2 regions of the Kitasatospora sp. NPDC005748 genome follow, and region 2 is predicted to be linked to the other one. Evidence: riboswitches for the same ligand, from Rfam matches in the RefSeq annotation. Region 2 holds a riboswitch; the other holds the start of a gene.
The links. A riboswitch is a leader RNA that binds a small molecule or an ion and turns the genes downstream of it on or off. The one in region 2 is predicted to bind S-adenosylmethionine.
Positions count from the first base shown of each region.

Region 1: linked by a shared signal. The riboswitch ahead of ABZ495_RS04455 (aminotransferase class V-fold PLP-dependent enzyme) and the one ahead of thrC (threonine synthase) in region 2 are both predicted to bind S-adenosylmethionine.

Region 1 covers NZ_JBEXYD010000003.1:294,883-302,093, reverse strand. The annotation lists gene ABZ495_RS04470 (heme-copper oxidase subunit III) at 1-393, opposite strand, end outside; gene ABZ495_RS04465 (hypothetical protein) at 789-1,214, shown strand; gene trpD (anthranilate phosphoribosyltransferase) at 1,337-2,413, shown strand; SAM riboswitch class IV at 2,560-2,677, shown strand; gene ABZ495_RS04455 (aminotransferase class V-fold PLP-dependent enzyme) at 2,729-4,093, shown strand; gene ABZ495_RS04450 (Lrp/AsnC ligand binding domain-containing protein) at 4,104-4,385, opposite strand; gene ABZ495_RS04445 (rhomboid family intramembrane serine protease) at 4,427-5,209, opposite strand; gene ABZ495_RS04440 (hypothetical protein) at 5,412-5,663, shown strand; gene ABZ495_RS04435 (NYN domain-containing protein) at 5,740-7,211, shown strand, end outside.
Region 2 covers NZ_JBEXYD010000011.1:73,679-80,889, forward strand. The annotation lists gene ABZ495_RS11720 (trehalose-6-phosphate synthase) at 1-875, opposite strand, end outside; gene ABZ495_RS11725 (glucosyl-3-phosphoglycerate synthase) at 923-1,990, opposite strand; SAM riboswitch class I at 2,140-2,272, shown strand; gene thrC (threonine synthase) at 2,290-3,576, shown strand; gene ABZ495_RS11735 (ubiquitin-like small modifier protein 1) at 3,639-3,917, shown strand; gene ABZ495_RS11740 (cold-shock protein) at 4,521-4,724, shown strand; gene groL (chaperonin GroEL) at 5,129-6,751, shown strand; gene ABZ495_RS11750 (hypothetical protein) at 6,852-7,211, shown strand, end outside.

The sequences.
Region 1 (7,211 bases), on a different contig from region 2:
GAGGCCGTCCTTCTTGACCAGCTCGGTGTACTCGAAGATCTGGCCGCCGATGAAGATCGCGCCCATCACGAAGGTGATGACGAACCACGAGCGGAGCTTCTTCACGTCCCCGCGCTCGGCAGCGAACACGCCGAGCTGGCAGGTGAGAGAGGAGAGCACCAGGATCGTGGTGTTGACCGAGGAGAAGGGCACGTTGAGGGCGTGCGCCTTCTCGCTCCAGAACTCGGCTCCCTTGACGGAGCGGAGCGTGAAGTACATCGCGAAGAGGGCCGCGAAGAACATCAACTCGGAACTGAGCCAGACGATCGTTCCGACGCTGACCATGTTCGGCCGGTTGACCGATCCGTGCGCGTGCCCGGTTTCTACTGCTGTTGCTGTCGCCACGACGGACATTATGTCGGTCCCTTATTCCGTCTTCACGCCGGGGGGTGTCCCTCGGAGTGTCCGGTGCGTGCGGTATGCCCCGGTGGGGCCCGCCGGGACGCCCGGATGGCGGCTGAGCAGGGGCGTGTCCCTTTTCTGACGGTTCTTCGAAGGCATCTTCGACCCTGATGCCCAGCGTGTCGCTCCACTCCTTCGGGGTCCGCCGGGAGTAAGGGAAAGGCTCTCGGGTCGGCCGTACGGGTGGACCGCGACCGCGGGGGTGACGGCCTGTCCTCCGGGCGGGTGAGTCGTGGGCGCGGCGGCTTGAGACGGATCGCGCGGGAGTGGCTCGGCGGGCGGTGATCGGGAGTAGCATCCGGGTTGAGACGAACGTGGTCCGGATCACACTTGAGGGAGCAGGGCCCATGGCGTACACCACCGACGAGACGCTGACCGTTCTCGTCTACAGCCACGACCGCAACACCCGCGAGCAGGTGCTGACGGCCCTCGGCCGCCGGCCCGCGGAGGATCTGCCGGAGCTGACCTACCTGGAGTGCGCGACGACCCCCGCGGTGCTGAAGGCACTGGAGAAGGGGGGCGTGGACCTCTGCGTGCTGGACGGCGAGGCGGTCCCGGCCGGCGGCCTCGGGCTCGCCCGGCAGTTGAAGGACGAGATCTACGGCTGCCCGCCGGTGCTGGTGGTGATCGGCCGGCCGCAGGACTCCTGGCTGGCCGCCTGGAGCCGGGCCGACGCGGCCATCTCCCACCCGGTGGACCCGGTGGCGCTGGCCGAGGCGGCCGCCACGCTGCTCCGGGCCCGGCTGGCGAAGCGGGCGCCGGCCGCCCGGTAGGACCGCGTCTCAGTGGGAGAGAAGTGAAGGCGACGGCGGGGCGGAGGCGTCCCGCCGCTCGATAGGCTGGCTCCATCCTTACGGAGAACCCCTCGGGGAACCGACAAGAGCTGGAGTCAGCCATGGTGAACGTGAACCCTGCGAACGGCGGCAAGGACCCCGTGCAGGTGGTCCGCACCTGGCCGGACATCCTGTCGGCGCTGCTGCGGGGCGAGGACCTCGACCGGGCGGACACCGCCTGGGCGATGGACCGGATCATGAGCGGCGAGGCCTCCGCCGTGCAGATGGCCGGCTTCATGGTCGCCCTGCGGGCCAAGGGCGAGACGGTGGACGAGATCGTCGGCCTGGTGGACTCGATGTACGCGCACGCCGAACCGCTCTCCATCCCCGGCCCGGCGGTCGACATCGTGGGCACCGGCGGCGACCGGGCGAAGACCGTCAACATCTCGACCATGTCGGCGATCGTCGCCGCGGCGGCCGGTGCCAAGGTGGTCAAGCACGGCAACCGGGCGGCCTCCTCGGCGAGCGGCTCCTCGGACGTGCTGGAGAAGCTCGGCGTCAATCTGGACCTCTCGGCCCGGCGGGTCGCCGAGGTGGCCGAGGAGGTCGGGCTGACCTTCTGCTTCGCGGCCAGGTTCCACCCCGCGATGCGGCACACCGCCCCGGCCCGCAGCGGCCTCGGGGTGCCGACCGCCTTCAACACCCTCGGCCCGCTGACCAACCCGGCCAAGGTCACCGCGCACGCGATCGGCTGCTTCGACACCCGGCTGGCCTCGCTGATCGCCGGGGTGCTGGCCCGCCGGGGGTCCACCGCGCTGGTCTTCCGCGGCGACGACGGCCTGGACGAGCTGACCGTCACCACCACCTCCCGGGTCTGGATCGTGCGCGACGGCGAGGTCACCGAGACCTCCTTCGACCCGCGCGACGTCGGCGTCCAGCTGGTGGGCATCGAGGCGCTGCGCGGCGGGGACCCGGCGTTCAACGCGGATGTCGCGCGCCGGCTGCTGGCCGGGGAGCGCGGGGCGGTGCGGGACGCCGTCCTGATGAACACGGCGACGGCGCTGGTGGCGCTGGACCTCACCGACGCGCCGCTCGCCGAGCAGCTGGCGGCCGGAATGGAGCGGGCCGCGGCGGCCATCGACTCGGGCGCCGCGCAGGATCTGCTGCGGCGCTGGTCGGAGGCCACCACCCGGGTGTGAAGCGGCGGTCGGGCCCGCGGGGGGACGCCTCCCGCGGGCCCTTCGCGCGTCCGGCGGGGGCGTCGCCGGGCCCCGGCGGTGGACCGCTGTCCGGATGGCGGACCCCTGTTTGACCACTCGGCGGACGCGACCTAGAGTCTTCGCCAGGTCATGAGTGACAGCGTCAAGCCCCAGCTGGCTGTCCGGCAACCCTCCGTCCGTGGCGGGGTGCCCTGGGTGAGGACCGGGTCTCGCGGCGAACCGTCCGCGTGACAAGCGCGGACGCCGGCCGACACGCACCTCCGGGGTCCTTACCCGTCGAAGGAGTGCACCCCCATGTCCGTCGCCACCGAGATCTGCGCCCCGCTCCCCGTCCTCGGCCACGACGTCGAGGTCCCGCTGGTCAACGGTGACAAGGTCACCTACGCCGCGCTCGACTACGCCGCCAGCTCCCCGGCGCTGCAGCGGGTCTGGGACGACGTCGCCGCCTACGCCCCCTACTACGGCAGCGTGCACCGGGGCGCCGGCTACCTCTCCCAGCTCTCCACCGACCTCTTCGAGCAGAGCCGCCGGACCGTCGCGGACTTCCTCGACCTGCGCGAGGGCGACCAGGTGGTCTTCACCCGGGCCACCACCGACTCGCTGAACCTGCTGGCGGGCGCCGTCCCGGCCGGCACCCGGGTCTTCGCCTTCGAGACCGAGCACCACGCCTCGCTGCTGCCCTGGCGCCACGCCGGGCTGAGCGTCACCTACCTGCGCGCCCCGCGCTCGCACGCCGAGGCGGTCGCCGCGCTGGACGCCGCGCTGGCCGAGGCCCCCGAGGGCCCCAAGCTGCTCTGCGTCACCGGCGCCTCGAACGTCACCGGCGAGCTCTGGCCGGTCGCCGAGCTCACCGAGACCGCCCACCGGCACGGCGCCCGGGTGGTGCTGGACGCCGCGCAGCTCGCCCCGCACCACCGGGTCTCGGTGCGCGAGCTGGGCGTGGACTGGATCGCCTTCTCGGGCCACAAGATCTACGCGCCGTTCGGCGCCGGGGTGCTGGCCGGCCGGGCCGACTGGCTGGACGCGGCCGAGCCGTACCTGGCCGGCGGCGGCGCCACCCGCACGGTCGCCCGGGAGGCCGACGGCTCGGTGGCCGTGCAGTGGCACACCGGCCCGGCCCGGCACGAGGCCGGCTCGCCGAACGTGATCGGCGTCTACTCCATCGCCTCGGCCTGCCGGGCCCTGACCGAGGCCGGCTTCGACGCGCTGGAGGCCCGCGAGCAGCAGCTGATCGCCCGGCTGAAGGCCGGGCTGGCGGAGGTCCCGCAGGTGCGGGTGCTGAACCTGTTCGGCGCGGACTCGGCCCGGGTGGGCGTGCTCTCCTTCGTCGTCCAGGGCTGGAACAGCTCGCACTTCTCGGCCGCGCTCTCCGCCGAGTACGGCATCGGGGTGCGCGACGGCCTGTTCTGCGCGCACCCGCTGGTGCGTACCCTGCTCGGCGACGAGGACGTGGCGCCGTCCGAGTGCGGTGCGCCGGAGGCGTCGCTGCCGGGGGAGCGCAGCCTGAACGCGATCCGGGTCAGCTTCGGCGCGGGCACCCCGGACGAGCACATCGACCGGTTCCTGACCGCCGTCCGCGAGCTGGTCACGGACGGCGCGGCCTGGAACTACCGCAACGAGGGCGGCCGCTGCGTCGCGGACACCCGGCGCGAGGGCTGAACGGGGGAGGCTACTCGCCCAGGCCGAGCGCGAAGGCGGTCTCCAGGTCGTGCTGGGAGTAGGTGCGGAAGGCGATCTGGGTCTCGGTGTGGGCCACGCCCGGGACCTTGTTCAGCCGGCCGGGGATCACCTCGGCCAGGTCGTCGTGCCGGCGCACCCGCACCATCGCCACCAGGTCGTAGCCGCCGGTGACCGAGTAGACCTCGCTGACGCCCTCGATGGCCGCGATCGCCTCGGCGATCTCCGGGATGCGGTCGACGCTGGTCTTGATCAGGACGATGGCGGTGATCACTGTTCGGGCTCCTTTGTGAGGTGCCGCCAGGGTATCGGGCGTCAGCGGGGCCGTCGCGAGGGGCGGGTGGCCAGCGTGCAGGCGTACAGGAACCCCGCCGAGAAGCCGATCACGTGGACCAGGTAGGCGACGCCCGGCCCCGCCGAGTGCACCGACCACGACTGGAGCGCGAACCAGAGGCCGAGCACCAGCCAGGCCGGGAACCGCAGGGGCAGGAAGAGCAGCAGCGGGACGAGCGTGGTCACCCGGGCCCGCGGGTGCAGCCTCAGGTAGGCGCCGAGCACGCCGGCGATCGCCCCCGAGGCGCCGATCAGGACCCGGGTGTAGTCCGCCGAGTGCGCCTCGGCCAGCGCGAAGCCGTAGGTGGCCAGCGAGCCTGCCGCCAGGTAGAAGAGCGCGAACCGGGCCCGGCCGAAGCGGGCCTCCACGGTGGGGCCGAAGACCTGGAGGAAGAGCAGGTTGCCCAGCAGGTGCAGCCAGCCGGCGTGGACGAAGAGCCCGCTGAGGACGGACATCGCCGGGTGCTTGCCGGGGGTCGGGGCGGCCGGGCAGCCCGGCACCGGGTCGGGGGCCTCGGCCACCTGTTCGGCGCTCAGCGGCCGTCCGGCCAGCAGCTCGGCCGGGACGGCGCCCCAGCGCTGCTCGTACCGCTGCTCCGCGCAGACCCGGTCCTGCCCGCGGCCGTACAGCGGGTTGAGCCCGGCCGCCGGGCCGAGCAGGAAGACCAGCACGTTCAGCGCGATCAGTGCGTAGCTGACGGCCGGGACGGGCGCGGCCGGAGGGCCGTCCCGCGCGCCGGTGTGGTCGAGGACCGGGATCGCCATGCGACCAAGCATCCCTCCGTCCGGCCCGGGCGACACCGCGCTGTACGGCAGGTGGACCACCCCCGCGATCGCCGTGACCGGTGGCCGGGGTGGTTGCCCCAGGCAATAGGCTTGGGGCGGGCAATCCCGCCTCCCGCCGCCGATGCCGGGGCTCCGGGGGGAGCGCCTGAGCCCACCCAGGGACCACCCGAGAGGACCCCCGATGACCGTCCCCGCCCTGACCGCAGAGACGCGTTGGCGCTGCACCCTGTGCGGCAACCTGACCCGCTTCGACGTCACCCGTACCGCCCGGGTGACCGAGTTCCTGCACTTCGACCTGGCCGGCGAGTCCAAGGTGGAGGAGACCGAGGTGCACAGCGAGACCATCGAGTCGGTGCGCTGCCGCTGGTGCAACGCGGTGGACCAGGTCGAACTGGTGGCCCGTCCGGGCGCCGAGGCCGCCGAGCAGGCTTGATGCCCGCCCCGCGCGGTGGACGGTGCGCGGCACGGCCGTCCGCCGCGCGGGACAATACAGACAGAGCGCACGGAGCGTGACGACCAGGGGTACGGCCGACGGCCGTACCCCGCTGGCGAGGATCGGAGCCGAGGACGTGGTGGACGCAGCGCAGGAGCCCGCCGGGCCGCAGGGGCGGCAGCCCGCTGTGGACGCGCAGGCGCCGGACGCGGTCGAGGCCGCCGCGCCCGGCACCGGCGCCCCCGCCGAGGAGGTCGACGGCGAGGAGGCCGGCGGCTCCGGCGGTGAGGAGCCGGCGGCAGCCCGCGCGGCCGAGAAGCTCGACCGGCCGCTGCCCGAGGGGGTGCGCCGGCGTGTGGTGGGCCTCGCCGCCGACGCGCTCGGCGGGCTGCCGGTCGCGGAGCTGCCGCAGACGCTGCGCCCGTACGCCAAGTTCACCCCGGCACGCCGGGCCAAGTACGCCGCCACCGCGCTCGCCGCGGCGCTGGAGTCCGAGCCGGCGTTCCGGGTGCGGATAGCGGAGCGGCTGCGGCTCGGGCAGCCGGACCTGGTCCGGGCGCTGGAGTCGGGCAGCGTGCCGGGCGCGGCCGATCCGATGGACGTGGCGGCCGCCGCCTACCTGGTCCGGTCGGCGGGCTGGAGCCGCCTGGTCGTCGAGGCCGGCGAGGAGGCCGAGCGGGCCGGCGCCGAGGGCGCGGCGGCCGAGGCGGCCCGGCTGGCCGAGAAGCTGCAGGCGGAGCTGGCCGAGGTGCGCGCGGCCGCCCGGGCGGACCTGGACCGGCAGCGGGCCGAGTCGGAGGACGTCCGCAAGGAGGTGGAGTCGCTGCGCAAGAAGGTGCGTTCGCTGGAGAGCGACACCCGGCGGGCCCAGGCCGAGACGCGCCGGGTCACCGGGGAGCTGGAGGCCCTGAAGGCGCAGACGGGCGTCGAGCGCGGCGCCGCCGAGAGCGAGGCGCGGCGGCTGCGGCACCGGATCTCCGAGCTGGAGAACGCCGCCGAGCAGGGCCGCCGTTCGGCCCGCGAGGGGCGCAGCGTCGAGGACATGCGGCTGCGGCTGCTGCTGGACACCGTGCTGCAGTCGGCGCAGGGGCTCCAGCGGGAGCTGGCCCTGCCGGTCTCCCAGATCCGCCCGGCCGACCTGGTCGAGGCGGTGGTGCCGGGTTCGGCCTCGCCGCACGACGTGGCGCGGCGCGGGCTGGCCGAGGACGACCCGGCGCTGCTGGACCAGCTGCTGGCGATCCCGCAGGTCCACCTGGTGGTGGACGGCTACAACGTGACCAAGACCGGCTACCCGGCGCTCCCGCTGGAGCAGCAGCGGATCCGGCTGCTGGGCGGGCTGGCGATGCTGGCCCAACGCACGCAGGCGGAGGTGACCTGCGTGTTCGACGGCCAGGACCTCGACGTGCCGGTGATCCTGGCGCCGCCGCGCGGGGTCCGGGTGCGGTTCAGCCGGACCGGGGAGACCGCCGACGAACTGATCCGCCGCCTGGTGCGGGCCGAGCCGCAGGGCCGGCCGGTGGTGGTGGTCTCCACCGACCGGGAGGTCGC
Region 2 (7,211 bases):
CCGACCGCCTCGCGCAGGGTGGCGAGCCGCTCGTCGACGTCCGGGCGGTGGGACCGCTCGCGCAGGAAGTCGGCGTCGGCCCCGAGGGCGTGCACGCCGAGCCGGGTGGTGCGGCCCGCGTGCGTCACGGTGAGGGCCTCGCGGTCGATGTCCGCGCCGAGGACGTCCGCGCAGCAGTCGGCGAAGGCGAGGGCCCAGCGGCGGGTGAGGAAGGCGGCCCGGTCGGCGCCGAGGATGCCGGTGAGGACGCTCTCGGCGACGTCGTCCGGCAGCAGCCGGAAGTACTCGGGCGGGGCCCACGGGGTGTGCGAGAAGTGGCCGATGCGCAGGTCGGGGCGGGCGGTCCGGAGCAGGGCCGGGGCCAGCGAGAGGTGGTAGTCCTGGATCAGTACCGCGGCCCCGGGCGCGGCCTCGGCGGCGAGGGCCTCGGCGAAGGCGGCGTTGTAGGCGCGGTAGGACTGCCATTCGGAGCGGAACTCCGCGCCGAAGGAGGGGGCCGTCGGGGTGGCGTAGAGCAGGTGGTGGACGAACCAGAGGGTGGAGTTGGCGACGCCGTTGTAGGCGGCCGCGAAGGTCTCCGGGTCTATGTCCAGCATCCGGACGGCCTGTCCGCCGACGTCGTGGCCGGCCCGGTCGAGGCGGCCGTCGGGGGCCTCCCGGGCGGCCCGGCGGTCGGCGTCGCCGAGCGCCGCGCAGACCCAGACGGCATGCGGGTCGTCGATCGCGGAGAGTCCGGACACCAGCCCGCCGCCGCCCCGGCGCAGGGTCAGGGTGCCGTCGGCCGCGGTACTGAATGACACCGGTCCCCGGTTGGAGGCCACCAGTACGGTGGCGGAACCGGTCGCACTCGAACGTTCGGTCGTGAGATCGCCCATGGTTGGTACGTTGCCGTGGGCCCGGGTCGGCAAACCCCCGTCCGGCGTCAGGCCTGGTGGCCGTGGTGGGCGGCGTACTCCGGGACGGTGTGCATCGGGGGCCGTTCCTCCGCCGTGATCGCATGGGTGTGCGGGGTGAAGATGGCGGCGCCGCCGGCCGGGGGCCCGGCCGCGGTGCGCGGGTCCCGGGTGAACTGGGTGAGCAGCGGGTGGACCAGGTCGGCGGAGGCCTTCAGCCGGTGGGTCCGGTCCAGGCGTTCCAGGGCGGTGCGGTAGATGGTGGCGGCCATCCGGCCGAGTGCCTGGCTGTCCTGGTGGCGGTGGTGGCGTACGCCGACGTCCACCTGGGCGAGGGCGTCCAGGCCGGCGAGCTCCAGGGCGTCCACCAGGAGGCCGAGCTCGACGCCGTAGCCAGTGGGGAACGGCAGCCGTTCGAGCAGCGAGCGGCGGGCCGCGTACTCGCCGCCGAGCGGCTGGACGAAACCGGCGAGTTCCGGCCAGTGCAGGTTGAGCAGGGGGCGGGCGACCAGCTCGGTGACCCGTCCGCCGCCGGAGGGGACCACGGCGGCGTCGCCGGAGCCGGAGCCGTTCGTCACTTCGAGCGGCCGGTCGTACATGGCCTTGACCAGCTGGATGTCCGGCTCGGTGAGCAGCGGGCCGATGATGCCGGAGACGAAGGCGGGGTCGAAGGAGCGCAGGTCGGCGTCGACGAAGCAGACGATCTCGCCGCTGGTGACCAGCAGCGAGCGCCAGAGCACCTCGCCCTTGCCGGGGGCGGCGGGCAGCCGGGGCAGGATGTCGTCGCGGTGGACGACCCGGGCGCCGGCCTCGGCGGCCGCGGCGGCGGTGCCGTCGACGGAGCCGGAGTCGACGACGACGAGTTCGTCGACGAGGGGCAGGCGTTCCATCAGCTCGCGGCGCACGGTGCGGACGATGTCGCCGACGGTGGCCTCCTCGTCCAGGGCGGGCAGCACCACGCTGACGGTGCCGGCCCGACCCGCCGCCTGCTTGGCCGCCAGCAGGGCGCCCACCGGGCGGTCGGCCGCGCTCCAGGAGCGGCGGCGCAGCCAGGACGCCGCCTTCGGGAGGAGCGCGGGTGTCGGTTCGGCGGGCACGGAACTCTCCTCGACGGATCGGGGTGGGACGGGGCATCTCGCGTGGCGGACGGTCCCGTTCAGGGTTGACGCCTTCGGATACAGTCTTCGTACAGCGATCGGACCTTCGCACGCCGGGGTCGTCGCTGAGCAGGACCACAACTTCACAGAGCTCATCCAGAGGGACTGAGGGAACGGCCCGTTGACGTCCCGGCAACCTTCTCGCACGGCAGGCCTCCGGCCCCGGCGGGACAGGTGCCAATTCCGGCCTGTGGCGCGCCCGCGTCACGGGGAAGATGAGGAGAGAGGCCTCCGCCATCATGGCTATCGACACCGCCGCAGCCGCCCCCGCGACCGTTGATCTCGGTCCCGCCGTCGCACTGTCCTGTCGGGAGTGCGGTACCCGGTTCCCGCTCGGTCCCAGCTTCGCCTGCCTGGAGTGCTTCGGGCCGCTGGAGATCGCCTACGACTTCGGGAGCGAGGGCGCGGAGGAGCTCCGCAAGCGGATCGAGGCCGGTCCGGCGTCGATCTGGCGCTACGCCCCGCTGCTGCCCGTCCCGGCCGACGTGGCCGACAAGCCGAACCTCAACCCGGGGTGGACCCCGCTGGTGAAGGCGGACAACCTGGGCCGCGAGCTCGGGTTCACCGCCCAGCTGCACGTCAAGGACGACTCCGGCAACCCGACGCACTCCTTCAAGGACCGGGTGGTCGCCTGCGCGATCGAGGCGGCCCGGGCGTTCCACTTCACGACCCTCTCCTGCTCCTCGACCGGCAACCTGGCCGGCGCGGTGGGCGCGGCGGCGGCCCGGGCCGGGTTCAAGTCCTGCGTGTTCATCCCGCACGACCTGGAGCAGGGCAAGGTCGTCATGGCCGGTGTCTACGGCGGCGAGCTGGTCGGCATCGAGGGCAACTACGACGACGTGAACCGCTTCTGCTCGGAGCTGATCGGCGACCCGGCCGGTGAGGGCTGGGGCTTCGTCAACGTCAACCTGCGCCCGTACTACGGCGAGGGTTCCAAGACGCTGGCGTACGAGATCTGCGAGCAGCTCGGCTGGCGGCTGCCGGAGCAGATCGTCATCCCGATCGCCTCGGGCTCGCAGCTGACGAAGATCGACAAGGGCCTGCAGGAGCTGATCAAGCTGGGCCTGGTCGAGGACCGGCCGTACCGGATCTTCGGCGCCCAGGCGGCGGGCTGCTCACCGGTGTCGGCGGCCTTCAAGGCCGGCCAGGACGTGATCCGGCCGGTCAAGCCGGACACCATCGCCAAGTCGCTGGCGATCGGCAACCCGGCCGACGGCCCCTACGTGCTGGACATCGCCCGGCGCACCGGCGGGGCGGTCGAGGACGTCACCGACGCCGAGGTGGTCGCCGCGATCAAGCTGCTGGCCCGGACCGAGGGCATCTTCGCCGAGACCGCGGGCGGGGTGACCGTCGGCGTGCTGAAGAAGCTGGTCGAGACCGGACAGCTGGATCCGGCCAAGGAGACCGTCGCGATCAACACCGGTGACGGCCTGAAGACGCTGGACGCCGTCTCCGACTCCGGGATGACCACCGTCATCCGCCCGACGCTGGCCTCGTTCCGCGACGCCGGCCTCGCGTCCGCCTGACCCGCCCGCAGCCCCCGCAGCCCGTACCGGCCGCCCGGCCGCACCGCCCGAGGAGATCCCCCATGAGCGCCACCGTCCGCATCCCGACCATCCTGCGCACCTACACCGGCGGCGCCGCCGAGGTGGCCGCCGAGGGCGCCACTCTGGGCGACGTCATCGCCGACCTGGAGCGGAACCACGCCGGGATCGCCGCCCGGATCCTGGACGACGCCGGCAAGCTGCGCCGGTTCGTCAACGTCTACGTCAACGACGACGACGTCCGGTTCGCCGAGGGCCTGGCCACCGAGATCAAGGACGGCGCGAGCGTTTCGATCATTCCGGCGGTGGCCGGCGGCTGCTGATCCGCCCCTTTCCGACCAGGCCTTTCATCGGCCGACCCGTTTTCGACCGGGCCGTCCGTGCGTACGGAATTCCGATCTCCGTACGCGCGGGCGGCCCGCCGCATTCCGGCGGGAATATTTCGCAGTCCGGGGGAGTAGAGTGTGGCTCGTCCGGGAAGAGGGCCGCCCCATCCCCCTCGCGCCGGTACTCGAACTCCGTCCGCGCCCGTACCGCCGGTGTCTGTCCGGCCGCTGAGACCGGCGCCGGGGCCGTGACCGTGAAACATGTCAGGCCGATGTCAGAATTCTCGAAGGCATTTGAGTAATTCGTCCGCTATGTCCGGCGTGAAATGCCGATTTCCTCCCGCTTTGGTCTGGCCTGTCCCCTGGCGGACCTAGGGAATTCCCAGCGGTTGACCCTGTTGCAGAGGGCGTCGATCCGGATACATTCAGCCGCGGTCGACGCAATCACCCGCTCACCGGAGGCCTTCCGGTGGTCTCCGCGGACGATTGTGGCGTGCACGGCTGCGCCCAGGGGGGGTTCCCCGGGCCGGCCTCAAACCAGACCCGGGCCCGCGACCTGCGGGCGCGTGAAGGGCCAGCACAGCACTAGGGGAGTTCGGAATGGCTCAGGGCACCGTCAAGTGGTTCAACGCGGAGAAGGGCTACGGCTTCATCGCGGTCGACGGTGGTGCGGACGTCTTCGTCCACTACAGCGCGATCCAGATGGACGGCTACCGCACCCTTGAGGAGGGCCAGCGGGTCGAGTTCGAGATCTCTCAGGGGCAGAAGGGCCCGCAGGCGGACATGGTCCGCGCCGCGGTCTGACCTTTCCGACCCCAGGAGTTCGGCTCGGCCCATTCGGCTGGTGCACCTCTTGCTTCACGACGGGCCCGTACGACACATGTCGTACGGGCCCGTCGGCATGTCCGGCGGGGGGCCCGCGCGGCGTCCGGCGCGGGGGTGCCGGACACCCGGCGGCGGCCCATCGGGGGCTCGCCGACGGCGGCCGCAGGGGGCGGACGCGGCTCGCGGGTTGGGCGATTGGGCTTGCACTCGCCTACCCGGAGTGCTAATCATTGGCGTTAGCACTCACAGTGTGAGAGTGACAGCGGACTGGGTCGGTGAGGCCCCCGGGAGCGGTAGGGGAAAGGACCCCCGCACACCAGGGCCGTCCGTCGCGGGCACCCCTTGGTCCGAGCAGTCGACCGTGTCCCGGAGGACCACTTCTGATGGCCAAGATCATCGCCTTTGATGAGGAAGCTCGCCGCGGCCTTGAGCGTGGCATGAACCAGCTCGCCGACGCGGTGAAGGTCACGCTCGGCCCCAAGGGCCGCAACGTCGTGCTGGAGAAGAAGTGGGGCGCCCCCACGATCACCAACGACGGTGTCTCCATCGCCAAGGAGATCGAGCTCGAGGACCCCTACGAGAAGATCGGCGCGGAGCTCGTCAAGGAGGTCGCCAAGAAGACCGACGACGTCGCGGGTGACGGCACCACCACCGCCACCGTGCTGGCCCAGGCGCTCGTTCGCGAGGGTCTGCGCAACGTCGCCGCCGGCGCCAACCCGATGGCCCTGAAGCGCGGTATCGAGAAGGCCGTCCAGGCCGTCTCGGACCAGCTGCTGGCCCAGGCCAAGGACGTGGAGACCAAGGAGCAGATCGCCTCCACCGCCTCCATCTCGGCCGCCGACACCCAGATCGGCGAGCTCATCGCCGAGGCCATGGACAAGGTCGGCAAGGAAGGCGTCATCACCGTCGAGGAGAGCAACACCTTCGGTCTGGAGCTCGAGCTCACCGAGGGCATGCGCTTCGACAAGGGCTACATCTCCGCCTACTTCGCCACTGACCTGGAGCGGATGGAGGCGACGTTCGAGGACCCGTACATCCTCATCGCCAACTCCAAGATCGGCTCGGTCAAGGACCTGCTCCCGCTGCTGGAGAAGGTCATGCAGAGCGGCAAGCCGCTCGTCATCATCGCCGAGGACGTCGAGGGCGAGGCCCTGTCGACGCTGGTCGTGAACAAGATCCGCGGCACCTTCAAGTCCGTCGCCGTCAAGGCCCCGGGCTTCGGCGACCGCCGCAAGGCCATGCTCGGCGACATCGCCATCCTCACCGGTGGCACCGTGATCTCCGAGGAGGTCGGCCTCAAGCTGGAGAACGCCGGCATCGACCTGCTGGGCACCGCCCGCAAGGTGGTCATCACCAAGGACGAGACCACCATCGTCGACGGTGGCGGCGACAGCGACCAGGTCGCCGGCCGCGTGAACCAGATCCGTGCCGAGATCGAGAACAGCGACTCGGACTACGACCGCGAGAAGCTCCAGGAGCGCCTCGCCAAGCTGGCCGGCGGCGTGGCCGTCATCAAGGCCGGCGCGGCCACCGAGGTGGAGCTCAAGGAGCGCAAGCACCGCATCGAGGACGCCGTCCGCAACGCGAAGGCCGCCGTCGAGGAGGGCATCGTCGCCGGTGGTGGCGTCGCGCTGCTGCAGGCCGGTGTCGCGTTCGACAAGCTGGAGCTGGAGGGCGACGAGGCCACCGGTGCCAACATCGTCCGCGTGGCGCTGGAGGCCCCGATCAAGCAGATCGCGACCAACGCCGGCCTCGAGGGCGGTGTCGTGGTGGAGAAGGTGCGCAACCTCCCCGCCGGCCACGGCCTGAACGCCGCCACCAACACCTACGTCGACCTCATCGCCGAGGGCATCATCGACCCGGCGAAGGTCACCCGTTCCGCGCTGCAGAACGCCGCCTCCATCGCGGCGCTCTTCCTCACCACCGAGGCCGTCATCGCCGACAAGCCGGAGAAGGCCGCCGCGGCCGCCGGCGGCGGCATGCCGGGCGGTGACATGGACTTCTGATCCCCTCCGGGATCGGTCGTTTCCCGATCGCACGGGCGGTTCCCCTCGGGGAGCCGCCCGTGCGGCGTTGTGTCCGGCGCCGTTTTGGGACAATGGACGGATGGCTGCCACCGCTGATGACATCGAGACCGCCCTGCACAACGCGCGGGCGCTGATCCTGGCCGACCTGACCGCGCGGGACGTGGCGGACGCCGCCGTGGTGTCGCTGGTCGAGGACGCCGTGACGCACCGCCGGTGGTGGCTTGAGCAGTGGCCGGACGGCGCCGAGTACGTGCTCGGGCTGGTCGCCCAGGACGTCCAGGACGCGCTGCTGGAGGCCTACGGCCGCTGGCCGCTCTGCACCTCCTGCGCGGCCGACGGGGACCCGCACGCGTTGGGCGTCGAGCCCGAGCTGGGGCCGGAGCCGCACTGGGTCTGCGGCAAGGCGGGGGCGGTGGTGGCGCCCGTCGGCCGGCTCGAC